Regions from separate parts of the Undibacterium sp. FT79W genome, predicted to be linked through region 2. Evidence: predicted binding sites of a transcription regulator. Region 2 holds the regulator's gene; the other holds the start of a gene.
What was found. The regulator FliA, encoded in region 2, starts transcription of late flagellar genes. The targets are predictions, from matches to a motif close to CTAAAGTTTNNNNNNNNNNNGCCGNTA.

Region 1 (7,628 bases), 140 kb from region 2:
CAGCCACTGCCGGTCTTTGTCAGACATCGCCGTCACCGGCAAAGGCCAGCCTATCGCCAGCCGCTCGTCAAAGACATTTAATCCCATTTCCGCCGTCGGCTGATAGGCGTGACTATGGCAATACAACATTTCAACATGATCCGTCAGTGTCTGAAAACCATGCGCAAACCCTTGTGGTATCAGGAATGAGCGCTTATTCTCGGCAGACAGCACTTCGGCATGCCATTGTAAAAAAGTAGGGGAATCTTTGCGCAAATCGACGGCGACATCCCAGACCGCTCCTTGCAGACAGGTAATCAGTTTCATTTCGGCGTGCGGGGGCAATTGCAAATGCAAGCCGCGCACACTGCCCTTTTCCAGCGTCTGTGTGTGATTCACCTGCGCGACACCCTGCGTCCAACCGAATTCCACCAGTTCTTCTGCGCAAAACAGGCGCTGAAAATAGCCGCGCGCATCCGCCAGCGGCCGACGCTGCAAGAGCGACAAACCGATGATCGGTGTCGTCAACAGTTCAAATCGTTGTGCCATACATTTTTATCTTCATCAGCCCGACATTCACTATCCTGATTTGGCGTTATCGCTGCCTGTTTTCATATACTCCCCCCACTTTTGAGAAATTTCCCTCTCATCTCCTTGAAAACAAAGGAGCTTGAAATATACCCGGGGGAGTATATAGAAGCCATTTTCCTGCTTTTTTCCTCTTTCTACTTACCTTTGCACCGGATTTTCTGGCGGCGTCCTTATTCTGTACCGAGTAAAAATGCGTCCAGATCGCGCTCGCACAAATCGCTGGCACTCACGCCTTGCTCAAAATCGCGATACCAGCACATCGTGCGGCGCACCGCGCTCTGCAAATCCCAGCGCGAACGTATACCCAACTCGCGGCGCGCCTTGCTGACATCCAGCGCCAGCAAACCTGCTTCATGCGGACCAATGATGTCGTGAGCGAAATCGACCTCTCCGCCACCATAAGCGCCCTGCGCCAGTTCGACAACTTCACGCACGGTGGCGACTTCGTCCGGCCCAAAATTCCAGGCTTCGCCCAGCCCCGGCAAATGGTAAGCCCGTTGCGCCAGGGTCAGATAAGCCGAGACGGGCTCCAGTACATGTTGCCACGGCCGCACTGATTCCGGGCGACGTATCTGCAGACGTTCATGCTTTTGCCATGCACGCACTGCATCCGGCAGTAAGCGATCTTCCGACCAGTCACCGCCACCGATCACATTACCCGCTCTGGCGACCGCAACCGTCACGCCCTGCTCTGCCAGAAATGCCGAGCGATAACCGGCAATTACTAATTCAGAAGCGGCTTTACTCGCGCTGTACGGATCATGGCCGCCCAACTCTGCTGTCTCTGGATACGGCGTCAACAACTCGCGGTTACGATAGACTTTATCAGTCGTCACCATCAGCGCCACGCGAACACTGTTCACGCCACGCAAAGCATCCAGCACGTTGGCGGTGCCCATCACATTACTGGAGAAAGTATCCAGCGGATCTTTATAACTAGGCCGCACCAGCGCCTGCGCCGCCAGATGCAAAACGATTTCCGGCTGACTTTCGGCCACAATCTGACGCACCAGCGCAGCATCGCGGATATCACCAATGTGACTCTGCATGCGCCCTGCCAAGCCCAGCGCATCAAATAAATCAGGCGAGGTACGCGGCGCCAGTGCCAGTCCAGTCACTGTCGCGCCCATACGCAGCAACCAGAATGCCAGCCATGCGCCCTTAAAACCAGTGTGCCCGGTCAGCAAGACCCGTCGCCCCTGCCAGAAGCTGGGTTCAGATGCAGGAAATGCGCTGACTTCCCCAAGACTGACTACGCTGGTATTTACCATGTTCGCCATGGTGCCTGCCCTGATTGCCACAAATCTTCCAACAGATTTTTCTCGCGCAGCGTGTCCATAGGCTGCCAGAAACCAGCGTGTTCGTAGGCCATGAGTTGCTGCTGTTGCGCTAATCTGGCCAAGGGCTCCGCTTCCCAGCTGACGCTGTCGTCACCAATAAAATCGAGCACTTTGGGAGACAGCACAAAATAACCGCCATTAATCCAGCCGCCATCGCCGCGAGGTTTTTCCGTAAAACCGGCGACCTGATCGCCGTCACGCTCCAGCGCACCGTAGCGCCCCGGTGGTAACACCGCCGTGACAGTTGCAAGCTTGCCGTGATTTTTATGGAATGCGATTGAGGCAGCGATATCGAGGTCAGACACACCGTCGCCATAAGTGAAGCAAAATGCTTCTTCATCCTGCACATAGCGCGCCACACGTTTGAGCCGCCCGCCTGTCATCGTGTCTTCGCCGGTGTCCACCAGCGTGACCTTCCATGGTTCGGCATGTCTTTCGTGCACTTCCATGCGATTGTGTTGCATATCGAAGGTGACGTCCGACATGTGCAAAAAGTAGTTCGCAAAATACTCTTTGATCAGATAGCCTTTATAACCACAGCAGATCACAAATTCATTCACCCCATGCGATGAGTAGCTCTTCATGATGTGCCACAAAATCGGATGGCCGCCGATTTCTATCATCGGCTTGGGCTTGAGATGGGTTTCTTCTGAGATTCGTGTTCCCAGACCACCGGCCAGAATCACTGCTTTCATTGCGCATTCTCCTTGCAGTAAATCTCCCACATGCCGCGATAGGCTTTTTCAACATCACGGGCAAAACCTGGCTCATCCATCAATGGTGAGGCTTCCATCTCGGCGCGCAGCGTCTGCCGTAAATGCACAAGACCATCAACATCGTGTGCGAGGATCAGGGCTTTCTGCGCATATTCCATTTCAGTTTGTGCCACCCATTCGTCGCGGCCCACCCCCCTTAACACGCTGGCACCAATACGTCCGACGGATGGACGATCAGCCAGCGTAATGAAAGGAATACCCATATAAATACTCTCCAGCAGCGTCGTACCGGAATTATGCGGAAAACAGTCGAGGCCGATATCAATTTGCTTCAAGACTTCCCATGATGGGCTGGTAAAACCGATCTCCAGCCGGGACCTGTCGATGCCGTATTGCATGAAACGCGATGCCATTTCATCCTGCACTTTGACGTCTTTAAAGTCGCCACTATTAATAATCAGACGAGAATTCGGCATCGCGTCCAGTATCGCTGACCAGACCTTCACAACCTTATGATTGATACGGACTGAGCGCGACAGGCTGCCAAAAGTAATCACGCCCGTTTCCAGCACAGGCGGTGGCACCAGCTCCGCTTTACGTACATCCGGACGATAGGTATACGCTGGGCCATCCAGACACCAGACTTTTTCAGAAAACAGGTGGGCGCAGTTATCGGTAACGGTAGCTTTGTCCGTCAGGTAATAATCAATCGCAGTCAAACCCGTGGTGTAGCCGTATTCCAGCCAATGCAGCGAAACCGGCGCAGGTTTGCGCGCAAAGACGCCGAGGCGATTGCTGTTTGTGTGCCCCGCAACGTCGATCAACACGTCGATGCCGTCTGCACGGATACGTTCTGCCAGTTCTGCATCCGTCATTTCGCGGGTGTAGATCCAGTGATCAACCGACTTTTTATAATATTCCGTTGTCTCATCTTCAAACGGCGGATTCGCATACGCATAAACTTCGACCTGACTTTTATCGTGTTTTTCCAGCAAAGGCAACAGGAAATATTTACAGACCTGGTTATAAAACGCCTGCGCGACATAACCGACCTTCAAACGCTTATTTGGATCGCGTACGTTATCAAAAGGACGCCAGAAGACTTTATTTGGCAAACCAAAACGCTGATCGAAATCCTGATATGCGCCGAAAATGGCTTCTGCGGGTAAATCTGGGTGGTAATTTAAGCAGAACAGTAAATTGCTGAATATTTTGCGATTAAACGAAGACTGCGAGTCTTTTTTAAATGACAGCGCCCGCATGTAGGCCTCAATCGCAGGATCGAGATGATTAGCCTCGCGCAGGGCATCGCCGTAGCCACCCCAGAATTCCGGGATATTCGCGCAACGATCCATCGCTTCATTACCGCATTCAATCGCACGCTGCACCTCGCCATTCTGTCTCAGGGCATCGATCAGGTTCGGATACACCTGAATCAGATCGGGCTGCAATTCCAGTGCAGTATAAAAACACTTGATGCCCTCGCTGTATTGATTATTCTCACGATATGCCAGGCCTAAATTATTGTAAACATAAGCAAGACCGGGATTAAGACGTACCGCAATCTGCAAAGTATCTACGGCAGCCTGCGTCTGTCCTATCATGCGCAAGGCATTGCCAAGATTATTCTGCGCCACCACCATCGCCGGATCAATTGAGACCGCTTTCCGCAAATAAGTAGCTGCCTCGGCACAACGCTCCAAAGATATCAGCGCGTTACCAATATTCGCCAGCACATGAGGATTGTTCGGCAATAGCGCCACGGCGTGTTGAAGCGCTTCGTAGGCTTCGGGATATTTCCCCTGTTCCAGGCGGCTGATGCCAAGGTAATCCCAGGCAATACCATCTTTAGGATTAAATCCGGTCAGCCACAGACTGGCAATTTCAAGCTGTTCAAATGAACGGCTCTGTATATAACGATTAAGAACCTGATAATAAGCATGCTTATCTGCGTTGAATTGCTGCGCACCTGAAAACGCTTTTTGTAAAAAAAGTAGCGATTCCTCATTCAAGCCGCCTTCAAAAGCTAATTTGGCGAGAAAGTAATTGGCGTCCTGATGCAAAGGATATTGCTGAACAATCCGGAGACAGAGTGCTTTCGCTTTTTCTGCCTGATTAGCCTTATACAAAGCCTTTGCTTCTTTAAATGCATTTCCGGGGTGCAAGCCGACTTTACTCATTATCTATTCTCTTTAAGGTGGCAAAGACCAAAAACATGACCAAAAAATAATTCCCGAGGACATTATGATCATCGAAATTCATTTTAAAGGGAAAAAATAAATGCTTAAGCCCGAATAAAGGGGTGAAAGATATTTAAATTAAGCCCTCAAGAAATTTTAAAAGCTGTCGTTGAGCGGAATATCGCGAAAAACTTAAGCAAAAAAAATAGTATTTATTTGCGGAAACTAGCTAAAAGTTTTTGATTCCCGTCCGTAACCCTTTACAACGGCGGTGCAACAGTCAACAGACAGACCGAAGTTTGAGGTTTTAACGCCGAATTTAATAACTTAGGTAAGGAGTATCAAAATGGCTTCATATATCAATACCAATATTGCATCCATGAATGCACAACGCAGCCTGACTACATCTCAAGGCTCTTTGCAAACATCCATGCAACGTCTGTCATCCGGTCTGCGTATTAACAGCGCAAAAGATGACTCCGCTGGTCTCGCAATTTCTCAACGTATGACTTCGCAGCTGAATGGTCAAAACCAAGCTGCACGTAATGCGAATGACGGTATCTCTCTGGCTCAGACAGCTGAGGGCGATCTGCAACAAATCGGTTCCAACTTACAACGTATTCGTGATCTGGCAGTTCAGGCAGCCAACGGCTCTAACAGTGCATCAGACCGCGCATCCCTGAATAACGAAGCCAGCCAGTTGATCTCTGAAATCAACCGTGTTGCAAGCTCTTCTAACTTTAACGGTGTGAATCTGCTTGACGGTAGCTTTGCAAACCAAACATTCCAGGTTGGTGCAAACGGCAGCTCAAACGATCAGATCAGCATTTCAGCAATTGCCAGTGCAAAATCATCGTCTCTCGGTGTTGGCTCCACATCCAGCTACAAAACAACTGTAGCAGGTGCGGGTGCTGTAACAACGACAGCTCTGGCATCCGGTGACTTGTCGATCAACGGTTACCAAGTCGGCGCATCTGCTAGTGATGGCGTATCCTTCTCTAATGCAACTGGTAGTGGTATTGCTAAAGCTGCAGCAATTAACGCAATCAGTGGTCAAACTGGTGTGACAGCAACAGTTGGTTCTACAACAGTTGCCGGTACAGCATCAACAAGCGCAACAGCAATCGCTTCTGGCGACATCACAATTAACGGTGTCAATCTGGGTGCATTGAGCGCCTCGACTTCCGGCGCTCAACGTGGCGCACAAGTTGCTGCTGCTGTTAATGCGATCAGCTCACAAACTGGCGTATCAGCTACATTTGATACAACAACTGGTGCTGTTGCCCTGGCAGCTGCAGATGGACGTAATATCACAGTTACAGCAAGTACTAATGCAGCTGCAGCTGCAGCCAATACAGGTATCACCGTATCTGCAACTGGTGCGACAGACATTGCTACATCGACACTTTCCCTGTCTTCCACAAGCTCTGCTGGTATTACTCTGGCAAATGGTACAGGTACAGGTTTGACAGCAGCAAACTTGACAGGTGGCTTCACTTCAGCAGCAGTCACAGTCGGTGCAGGTGTATCCTCTCTGAATCTGAGTACGGCGGCAGGGGCGCAGTCAGCTCTGGCAACCATCGATTCGGCGATTGCATCGGTCAATAGTTCACGCGCTTCTTTGGGTGCGATACAAAACCGCTTCACTTCTGCTGTCAACAGCTTGCAAACATCACAAGAAAACTTGGCATCAGCACGTAGCCGTATTCAAGACTCCGATTTTGCTTCGGAAACAGCAAATATGACTCGTTCTCAAGTGTTGCAACAAGCTGGTACTGCAATTTTGGCTCAAGCTAACTCATTACCTAACGGTGTTCTCGCACTGCTGCGTTAATCAATAGCTTCAGTTTTCTATTGATGTAGATAATTCCCCTGATCAGTTATGATCAGGGGAATCTAACTTTGAAGGAAATGATCATGGACATCCCATCGATTGGCAACCCGCCTCAATCGGGGCAATTGATCAGTGACAAAACTGCCGTCACCAACGTACGGTCAGCCCCTCCTGCTAATAACATTAGCGCACCCACGGCAACTGCAGTCGACAATTCTGAGAATAAGAAATTTGACAGCACCGAAGTTAATAAAGCAATCGCTCATATTAACGATGCGCTGCAGGCTCGCTCACAGGATTTACGCTTCAGCGTCGATACTGACAGTAAGCGTGTTGTTGTCAAAATTATTGATCAGCAAACAAATCAGGTGTTACGCCAGATTCCAACGGAAGAGGCACTTGAAATATCTAAATCCTTAGATAAATTAAAAGGATTACTCATTAAGAACGAAGCTTAATCGGTAACGATCTTTTTAAAATAGCAGGTAAAACCCCTTCTTTCATCTCAATTGAACAAGAATCAGATTTGATATAGTAAGGACCTCAAAAGGAGAATTATTGTGGCCATACAATCCACCGGTGTAGGTTCTGGACTTCCCGTTGACACCATTGTCAGCAAGCTCATGGCCATTGAGAGTCTGCCGCTAGCATCTATTCAGAAAAAACAAACAAGTTATCAGGCGGATGTCACTGCATTAGGCGCTTTAAGTGGTTCTGTCAGCTCCTTCCAGTCTTCCCTGATTGCACTGAGCAGTGCGTCCACCTTTAAGACGCTCGCAGCAACAGCAAGTGATACAGCAGTTGCCTCAGTTACAGCAAGCAGCACCGCCAGTGTTGGCAATTACAACGTTAATGTGACGCAACTTGCACAGTCTCAGACTATATCCAGCGCAGGACAAATCAATACTACAGCCTCCATCGGCAGTGGTGCCAGCACAACGTTAAGCTTTCAGTTCGGCAGTATTTCAGGTGGCACTCAGACTGGCGG
Region 2 (7,628 bases):
TCGCTTGATTCCTTTGGTCGATAAATCACAGGGCGGTGAGTTGCTGCGTCGTATTAAAGGAATACGTAAAAAATTCGCGCAAGAGGTTGGCTTTCTGTCGCCGCCGGTGCATATCCGCGACAATCTTGAACTGAAGCCATCTGCATACCGCATCGCGTTGAAAGGCGTTGAAGTCGGCGCTGGTGAAGCGATGAATGGCCAATATCTGGCGATTAATCCCGGCATGGTTTCCGGGCCTTTACCGGGTGTAGAAACGACTGATCCTGCGTTTGGTTTGCCTGCGATCTGGATCGATGCCAGTGCGCGCGAACAAGCGCAAGCGATGGGTTACACCGTGGTTGATGCCGGTACCGTAATCGCCACCCATCTGAATCATCTGATCACCACCCATGCCGCTGAATTGTTAGGTCGTCAGGAAGTGCAGCAGTTGCTGGATCATCTTGCAAAAGAAATGCCGAAAATGGTTGAGGATCTGGTGCCTAAACTGATTCCTTTGTCGGTACTGCAAAAAGTCTTGCAAAACCTGCTGCTGGAAGGCGTACATATCCGCGATATGCGTACCATTATCGAGACCTTGTCTGAGCAGGCGATGCATACCCAGGATGCCAATGAACTGACCGCACAAGTACGTATTGCGCTTGGTCGTGCGATTGTTCAGCAAATTTTCCCGGCAACAAATGAGCTGACCGTCATGACTCTGGATAGTCGTCTTGAACGTTTGCTGATGCAGGCGATCCATGCCGGTGGTGGCGATGGTGCTGCTCTCGAGCCTGGCTTGGCTGAGGCGCTGACAACACAAACCGAAACTGCGGCCAAACACCAAGAAGAAATGGGCATGACACCAGTCCTGCTGGTGCCTGCGCCGCTGCGTGCTTTGCTGTCTAAATTCTTACGTCGTACATTGCCGCAACTCAAAGTGTTGTCGCATGCCGAATTACCTGAAACAAAAACCATTAGAGTTACCAGCCTTGTTGGAGGGCAATCATGAACGTCAGAAAATTTACTGCTAACACCTCGCGCGAGGCGCTTCGCTTATTAAGGGAAGCATTGGGTGCGGATGCGGTGATTTTGTCCAACCGGAATGTTGACGGTAAGGTCGAGATTATGGCGATGGCCGATGAAGCGATGCAGTCGATCACACCGACTAAGGATGAGCGCCAGATCACCCCCGACCACACCAGAGCGGCGCCATCTCTTCAACATGAAACACGGATATTCACACCGCGCGGCATCGCTGCGGAGCCGCAGGAATATGCTGCAGCTCCGGTTTCTGTTACGGGTGAGTTAAGTGATGTGATGAACGAAATTCGTTCCATGCGCAATATGCTGGAATCGCAACTGGCGGAGTTGTCGTGGGCTAATACGCAAAAACGCGAACCACAGAAGGCGCTGGTGTTGAAAGAGATGCTGGCAACTGGTTTGAGCGCCAGCTTGTCGCGATTCATGGTAGCAAAATTGCCGGAAAATGAAACAGGTGAACAAGGTATTGAATGGATAAAGTCTATTCTGGCACGCAATCTGACGACCATCGATAATGAAAATGAAATTTTAGAAAAGGGCGGTGTGTACGCTCTGGTCGGGCCGACAGGCGTTGGAAAAACGACGACCACTGCAAAACTGGCAGCGCGCTGTGTGATGCGTCACGGTCCGTCGAAGCTGGCGTTGATCACAACCGATGGTTATCGTATCGGCGGCTATGAACAGTTACGAATCTATGGGAAAATTCTTGGTGTGATGGTTCACGCAGTCAAAGATGAGAGTGATTTACGGATTGCTTTGTCCGAGCTCAAGAATAAACATACTGTTTTAATTGATACTGTCGGGGTCAGCCAGCGCGACAAAATGGTGACGGATCAGGTCGCGATGTTGTCTGGTTCTGGCACTGATGTGAAACGCCTGCTGTGTCTGAACGCAACATCGACTGGTGAAACACTGAGTGAAGTCGTGCGTGCTTATCAGGGGACAGGTCTCGCAGGATGTATTCTGACTAAACTCGATGAGGCGGCGACGATAGGCGGTGCGCTGGATATTGTGATCCGCCAAAAGTTAAGTCTGTATTACATTGCGAATGGGCAACGGGTACCGGAAGACTTGCATGTGGCAAACAAGCAGTACCTGATTGATCGCGCCTTTAAGTTGAAACGTGAAACGGCGCCGTTCCGTTACCTGGATGAAGAGCTGCCTTTGCTGATGGCTGGTGTCGGATCTGCTGCAACTGGCGGACAAGCGGCTGCGCGGGAGGTGTCTCTTGGCTAATGTTGATCAGGCAGAGGGACTGCGTCGCATGCTGGCTGGACCAAAGCCGCGTGTATTTACTTTTTTATCAGCGTTGAAAGACAATGAAAAAAGCGAAATGCTGGTGAATCTGGGTGTGTCAGTAGCGCGGCAGGGACAGCAAATTTTGATGGTTGATGCACGTTCGTCTTCCGATAGTGTAGGCGCGTGGTTCAATGCGAGCATAGAGCGCACCTTGTTGGATGTAGCGCAACAACAGCGTACAATGCACGAGGCAGTAAAAATGGTTGCATCTGGCTTGTCAGTATCGATGTTATCGCGTCAGAGGACTGTGTCATCCAGCTTGTCCGCCGAGAATTCGAGACGATTGTCGAGAGTATTTGATCTGGCAGTACATCGTGCCGATATGGTCGTGGTTGATTGTGATATTGATGCGTGCGATGCGTTTCCACTGGCATCTCTGGATGACAGTGAAGTGGTGATTCAGGTTTCTTCAGATCCGTCAGCAATCAAATCTGCGTATGGACTGATTAAGCGTATGAGTGCTCGTCTGGGGCGACGCTCTTTTAGTATTTTGGTGTCCGGTGTATCTGAGAAAGAAGCAATGTTGATTTATACGAATATGGCTCAGGCGTCTCAACGATATCTTGCGGTACCCTTAAATTTCATTGGTTATGTGCCGGATGATGAATTCGTCAGAAGAGCTGCTCATCAGGGGCGGTCAGTGATCGACGCTTTTCCAAAAGCGCGCTCTTCCATGGCTTTTTTTCAACTGGCAGAGCGGCTTGCTGTCAGTGCGCGATCTGCATTGTGTCTGGACAGTGTATCCGGACAACAGGGCATCGCTCTCGGAATCTAATTTGAATATGTACACGGCCAGCGGAAAATCAGATAAAAATTTTCTCCTCAGGGAGCATGCGCCTTTGGTTAAGCGACTGGCTTACCAATTAAAGGCGCGCTTGCCTCCCAGTGTTGAGGTGGATGATCTGGTGCAAGCTGGAATGATTGGTCTGCTTGATGCGATCAGTCGTTACGAAGACACGCATGGTGCGCAATTCGAAACCTATGCGGTTCAGCGGATTCGTGGCGCGATGCTCGATGAGCTACGCAACACCGACTGGTTGCCGCGTGGGGTTCGGCAAAATATGCGGAAAATCGAAAATGCGATGAACCAGATGCAACAAAAACTGGGGCGGCCGCCGACAGAAACAGAAGTGGCCAAGTCGCTTAAGTTATCCCTTGGAGAGTATCAGGGACTTTTGGGAGATAGCGGCGGACATCAGTTGGTGTATTACGAAGATTTCCATGACGCAGAAACAAAAGAGCACTTCCTCGATCATTATTCTTCCGATAGTTCCGGTGATCCTTTGCAGGATCTGTTGAATGACGATTTTCGTGATGCCGTAATCGGTGCGATCGACAGTTTGCCCGAACGCGAAAAATTGTTAATGGGCCTGTATTACGAACAGGAGTTAAATCTGAAAGAAATCGGCGCGGTCATGGGCGTTTCAGAGTCCCGCGTTTCTCAGTTGCATAGCCAGGCGGTTGCACGTATGCGTGCGCATTTAAGGGAGAAAGCGTGGACTGGGCTAGCTTAGTAGGATTTATTCTGGTCGTTGTCGGCATCAGTTCCGGTCAGTTAATGGAGGACGGGCGTCTTTCTTCATTAGTGCAACCAGCGGCATTTGTGATTGTTGCGATTGGTACGCTGGGGGCGGTACTTCTGCAGAGTCGTATGAGTACTTTCCGACGCGGTTTGCGTATGTTGAAATGGGTCATTTCTGAGCCGCAAGACAATAGCCGTAAAAATATTCAGGATGCATTGATCTGGAGTGCGGTTGCCCGGCGCGAGGGATTTTTGAGTCTTGAGCGTTACATGGATGCTTCTGATGACGCCTTTATCAGTAAGGGATTGCGGCTAGTCATTGACGGCGTCGACCCTGCGCGACTGAAAGACATTCTGGACGTTGATATTTCATTGTATGAAATTGAGCAACGTCAGGCCGCCAAAATCTGGGAGGCAGCTGGTGGCTATTCTCCGACCATCGGAATCTTAGGGGCGGTACTGGGGCTGATTCACGTTATGGAAAATCTGACTGACCCTGCGAAACTTGGTGGCGGTATTGCCGTGGCATTCGTGGCGACGATTTATGGTGTTGGGCTGGCTAATTTATTTTTTCTGCCCGTCAGCAATAAGTTAAAAGAAATTATTGGCAGAGAAATTACCCGACGCGAGATGTTGTCCGATATTTTTTATAGCATTGCTGTTGGAGATAGTCCTCGTATCGTGGAAGAGCGGGTTGATAACCACAGTAGTCAGGTTTAAACATGGCAAGAAAAAAATATCACGAAGAGCCAGAAAACCACGAACGATGGATGGTCTCTTACGCTGATTTCATTACCTTGTTGTTTGCTTTTTTTGTTGTTATGTATGCGATCTCTTCGCTGAATGAGGGAAAGTATCGCGTGTTGTCCAGCTCCCTGACTGGCGCATTTAGTAACGACCCTACCTCTCCTGTTGCTGCCGGAGTAACTCCACAGGTGGTGAAGTTAGATCCGCTGCCAATAGTGAAGCGGAAATCAACTGAAAACATACGTAAAGAGCGGGAGGTAATGACAGGGTTAGCAAAAGATGTACTTGCTGCCCTGGAGCCCTTGGTCAAGGAAGGTAAAGTCAGAGTGACGCAAACTGCCAGGGGTGTGACGATAGAAATCAATGCAAGTTTGTTGTTTCCACCTGGCGAAGCTAAGTTAAACGCAGACTCCGTACAGGCACTGACCGCAATTGCTTCTGTATTAAAATTAGACAATCATGCAATTCAGGTCGAAGGACACACGGATAATGTACCAATCAAAAATCCGGTTTTTCCCTCGAATTGGGAGTTATCAGCGGTTCGGGCAAGTACGGTAGCGCGTCTTTTAACGGAAAATGGTGTTGATGATTTCAGGGTGACTGCCGTTGGGCAAGGAGCAAAATTACCGGTGGATTCAAATGATACGCCTGAAGGAAGATCGCGTAATCGCCGGGTGAGTGTCACTATCTTATCGGTATTGCCAGAGCCGGTAGTGGATATTCCTGTTGCGACTCAAGCGCCAATTACTCCCTGACAAAGATCGCAATAAAAAAAGCCCCGAACAATCGGGGCTTTTTTTATGTACTTGCGAACGATCAGCGGACAATAAGTCCTTTGGCGGGAGTTGTTCTGATCGACGACTGCCCATTTGGTCCGTATAAAGAGCCTGTCGTTGTCCCTTGTTGAAACGTGCTGAGTGCAGCCTGATTTTGCGACAGTCTGCGTGTGATCATCAGGCCATTGGTTTTATTGTCTTCTTTAGCTTGTGCTGATAATTCCAGTAAACCATCCCAAAGCAATTGTGCCTCCGGTGTCTGGCGTACAAACTTTAATGTACTTTCTGCATCGTCACCGAAACCCTGCTGTTTAAGATAAGAGTTACGCAGTTTTTCTGCCTCAGACAGTTTTCGAACTAATTCACTTTTTTGTGCAGAAGTCTGAGTCAACAGAGACACATCACCATCTACAAGCGCAGCTTGCTCTTCTTTGAGTAAGTCAGCCAGTGCCGCCATTGCTTCTTTTTCTTCTTTTAAGCAATGCAGAATAGAGTCACTATTTGCGCTTGTATTGGTCATGTTCAGCGTTTTCTGGAGTTAAGTAAATCTTTCACGGTTTCCAGAAGTCCATCAGCAACTTTTTCGGAGTTCACTTGAAAGCGTCCCTCAGAAATGGCTAATTTGATTTCTTCAACCTTTTTTGCCTCGAATACGCCATTACTTGCTTGTGTACTTTGTAAAGCTTGCAATTGCGTAGACAGAGGGGAAATCTGTACGTTAATAGAAGGCGCCGGAGTGGAAACTGCTCTCTCTGGTGCTTTTTCGGTCCGTACGGGCTGCTGGCTTGGTAAGCTTGCAGCTTTATTTAGTGTGTCATCAATTTTCACGGCGATACCCTCGAAAGTGGGAATGGTCTACTTCTACAATCCGGTTATCGGCCAGGTATTTTTAAACTTTAATTTTACGTACAAATATATTCCAATTGTGGTGCTTGTTAATATGTTATTTCAATGACGCCACCCGCTTTGGCAATGCCACTGACAGTTTGCCCGGAACTTGTTTTAGCCTTAGCTACTTGGCCTTCCGCTGCATTATTCAGTGCTTGCGCATCTGTGGCAACCTGAAACCCCGGGCCATTGCTGACAACTCTGACAGATTGCCCTTGTTGCACTACTGCCGGGCTTCGGAGTAATTCCTGGCGTAAAGGTGTGCCGGACGAAATGGAGCTTTGCAAGGATTTGCCGATGACCTGTTCAGGATTGGTAACAATGCCAGCAGGTAAATTTGATATGTCGCCTTTAATTTTACTCATGTCGTCAACTGTGATGAGCTGTCCCTGACTCAGGGTACGGGATGCGACGTAATATTCAGAAGTGATTTGTACGTTTGCCTGCAAGTAAATAACCCAGTTAACAGGTGCTGTGCAACGTACCCCGACCGTGATCTTGCCCCAGGCTTTACTTCCGTTAGGCAGAAATGCTGTAGGAGACTGGCACGCTGCCAGATTCAGCCGTTTATCGACTTGTCCCATCGTAACCGTACTCTCACCCGGTTGAGTTCTTGCCTGCTGATTTAAAAAGTCGGTTGCCAGTTTTCTGATGATTTCGTGATCTTGCATAGCAGCCGTGGTTTGCGCCTGCGCCTGATTAAGGGCCGACGTCAGCACTAACAAAAAAATAATTGATCTGAAAAGTTGTTTCATAGCCGGGCGGATGCAGATAACTTTTAACGTGTTGCCATTGTAGATGTCAGGATCGGTTTGCTAAGGCTTGAATAGAAGAGGTTTTTCGCCTTTACTCAATGAATTGAATTGTCTTTGCGGGATATAAGATGCCAATAATGGAAAACCGTTATATGGCTGGCAGAAGGCTGGCTCTGGACTGGCGAGGGGCTTCGGATGACTAAATTAGATGATTTCATGCGTTTTCACGAAACAGCTTTATCTGTTCGTGGTCAGCGGCAGCAATTGCTTGCTTCTAACATCGCCAATGCGGATACGCCGAATTACAAAGCCAGAGATATTGATTTCACATCGGTTTTGAATAACGCACTGCATCTCGATTCTAAGCAGGCGACGGCAAGTCTGAATAAAACGGATGCGCAGCATTTGGGCAGCGCATCAACCGTGGCGGGGGCTGAGCCGATGTATCGCACGGTTTCACAAGGCAATATCGATGGCAATACTGTAGATATGGATGTTGAGCGCAATCAGTTTGCCGAAAACTCACTTCGATATGAGGCGAGTCTGACGATTATTAATATGCAAATTCGTAACATGCTTGCAGCAATTCAGGGGTAATTATCATGTCGCTTTTTAATGTTT

Region 1: H8K38_RS03935 (flagellin) is a predicted target of FliA. The motif match lies at 5,036-5,062, and genes of this name have one in related genera.

What each region holds. Positions count from the first base shown of each region.
Region 1 covers NZ_JACOGB010000002.1:178,432-186,059, forward strand. Annotated here, with positions in the region: gene H8K38_RS03915 (dTDP-4-dehydrorhamnose 3,5-epimerase family protein) at 1-528, opposite strand, end outside; gene rfbG (CDP-glucose 4,6-dehydratase) at 741-1,850, opposite strand; gene rfbF (glucose-1-phosphate cytidylyltransferase) at 1,835-2,605, opposite strand; gene H8K38_RS03930 (glycosyltransferase family 41 protein) at 2,602-4,806, opposite strand; gene H8K38_RS03935 (flagellin) at 5,153-6,640, shown strand; gene H8K38_RS03940 (flagellar protein FlaG) at 6,724-7,098, shown strand; gene fliD (flagellar filament capping protein FliD) at 7,201-7,628, shown strand, end outside.
Region 2 covers NZ_JACOGB010000002.1:318,067-325,694, reverse strand. Annotated here, with positions in the region: gene flhA (flagellar biosynthesis protein FlhA) at 1-988, shown strand, start outside; gene flhF (flagellar biosynthesis protein FlhF) at 985-2,256, shown strand; gene H8K38_RS04635 (antiactivator of flagellar biosynthesis FleN protein) at 2,249-3,094, shown strand; gene H8K38_RS04630 (RNA polymerase sigma factor FliA) at 3,102-3,833, shown strand; gene H8K38_RS04625 (flagellar motor protein) at 3,815-4,561, shown strand; gene motD (flagellar motor protein MotD) at 4,564-5,343, shown strand; gene H8K38_RS04615 (flagella synthesis protein FlgN) at 5,405-5,884, opposite strand; gene flgM (flagellar biosynthesis anti-sigma factor FlgM) at 5,887-6,192, opposite strand; gene flgA (flagellar basal body P-ring formation chaperone FlgA) at 6,300-7,007, opposite strand; gene flgB (flagellar basal body rod protein FlgB) at 7,203-7,604, shown strand; gene flgC (flagellar basal body rod protein FlgC) at 7,610-7,628, shown strand, end outside.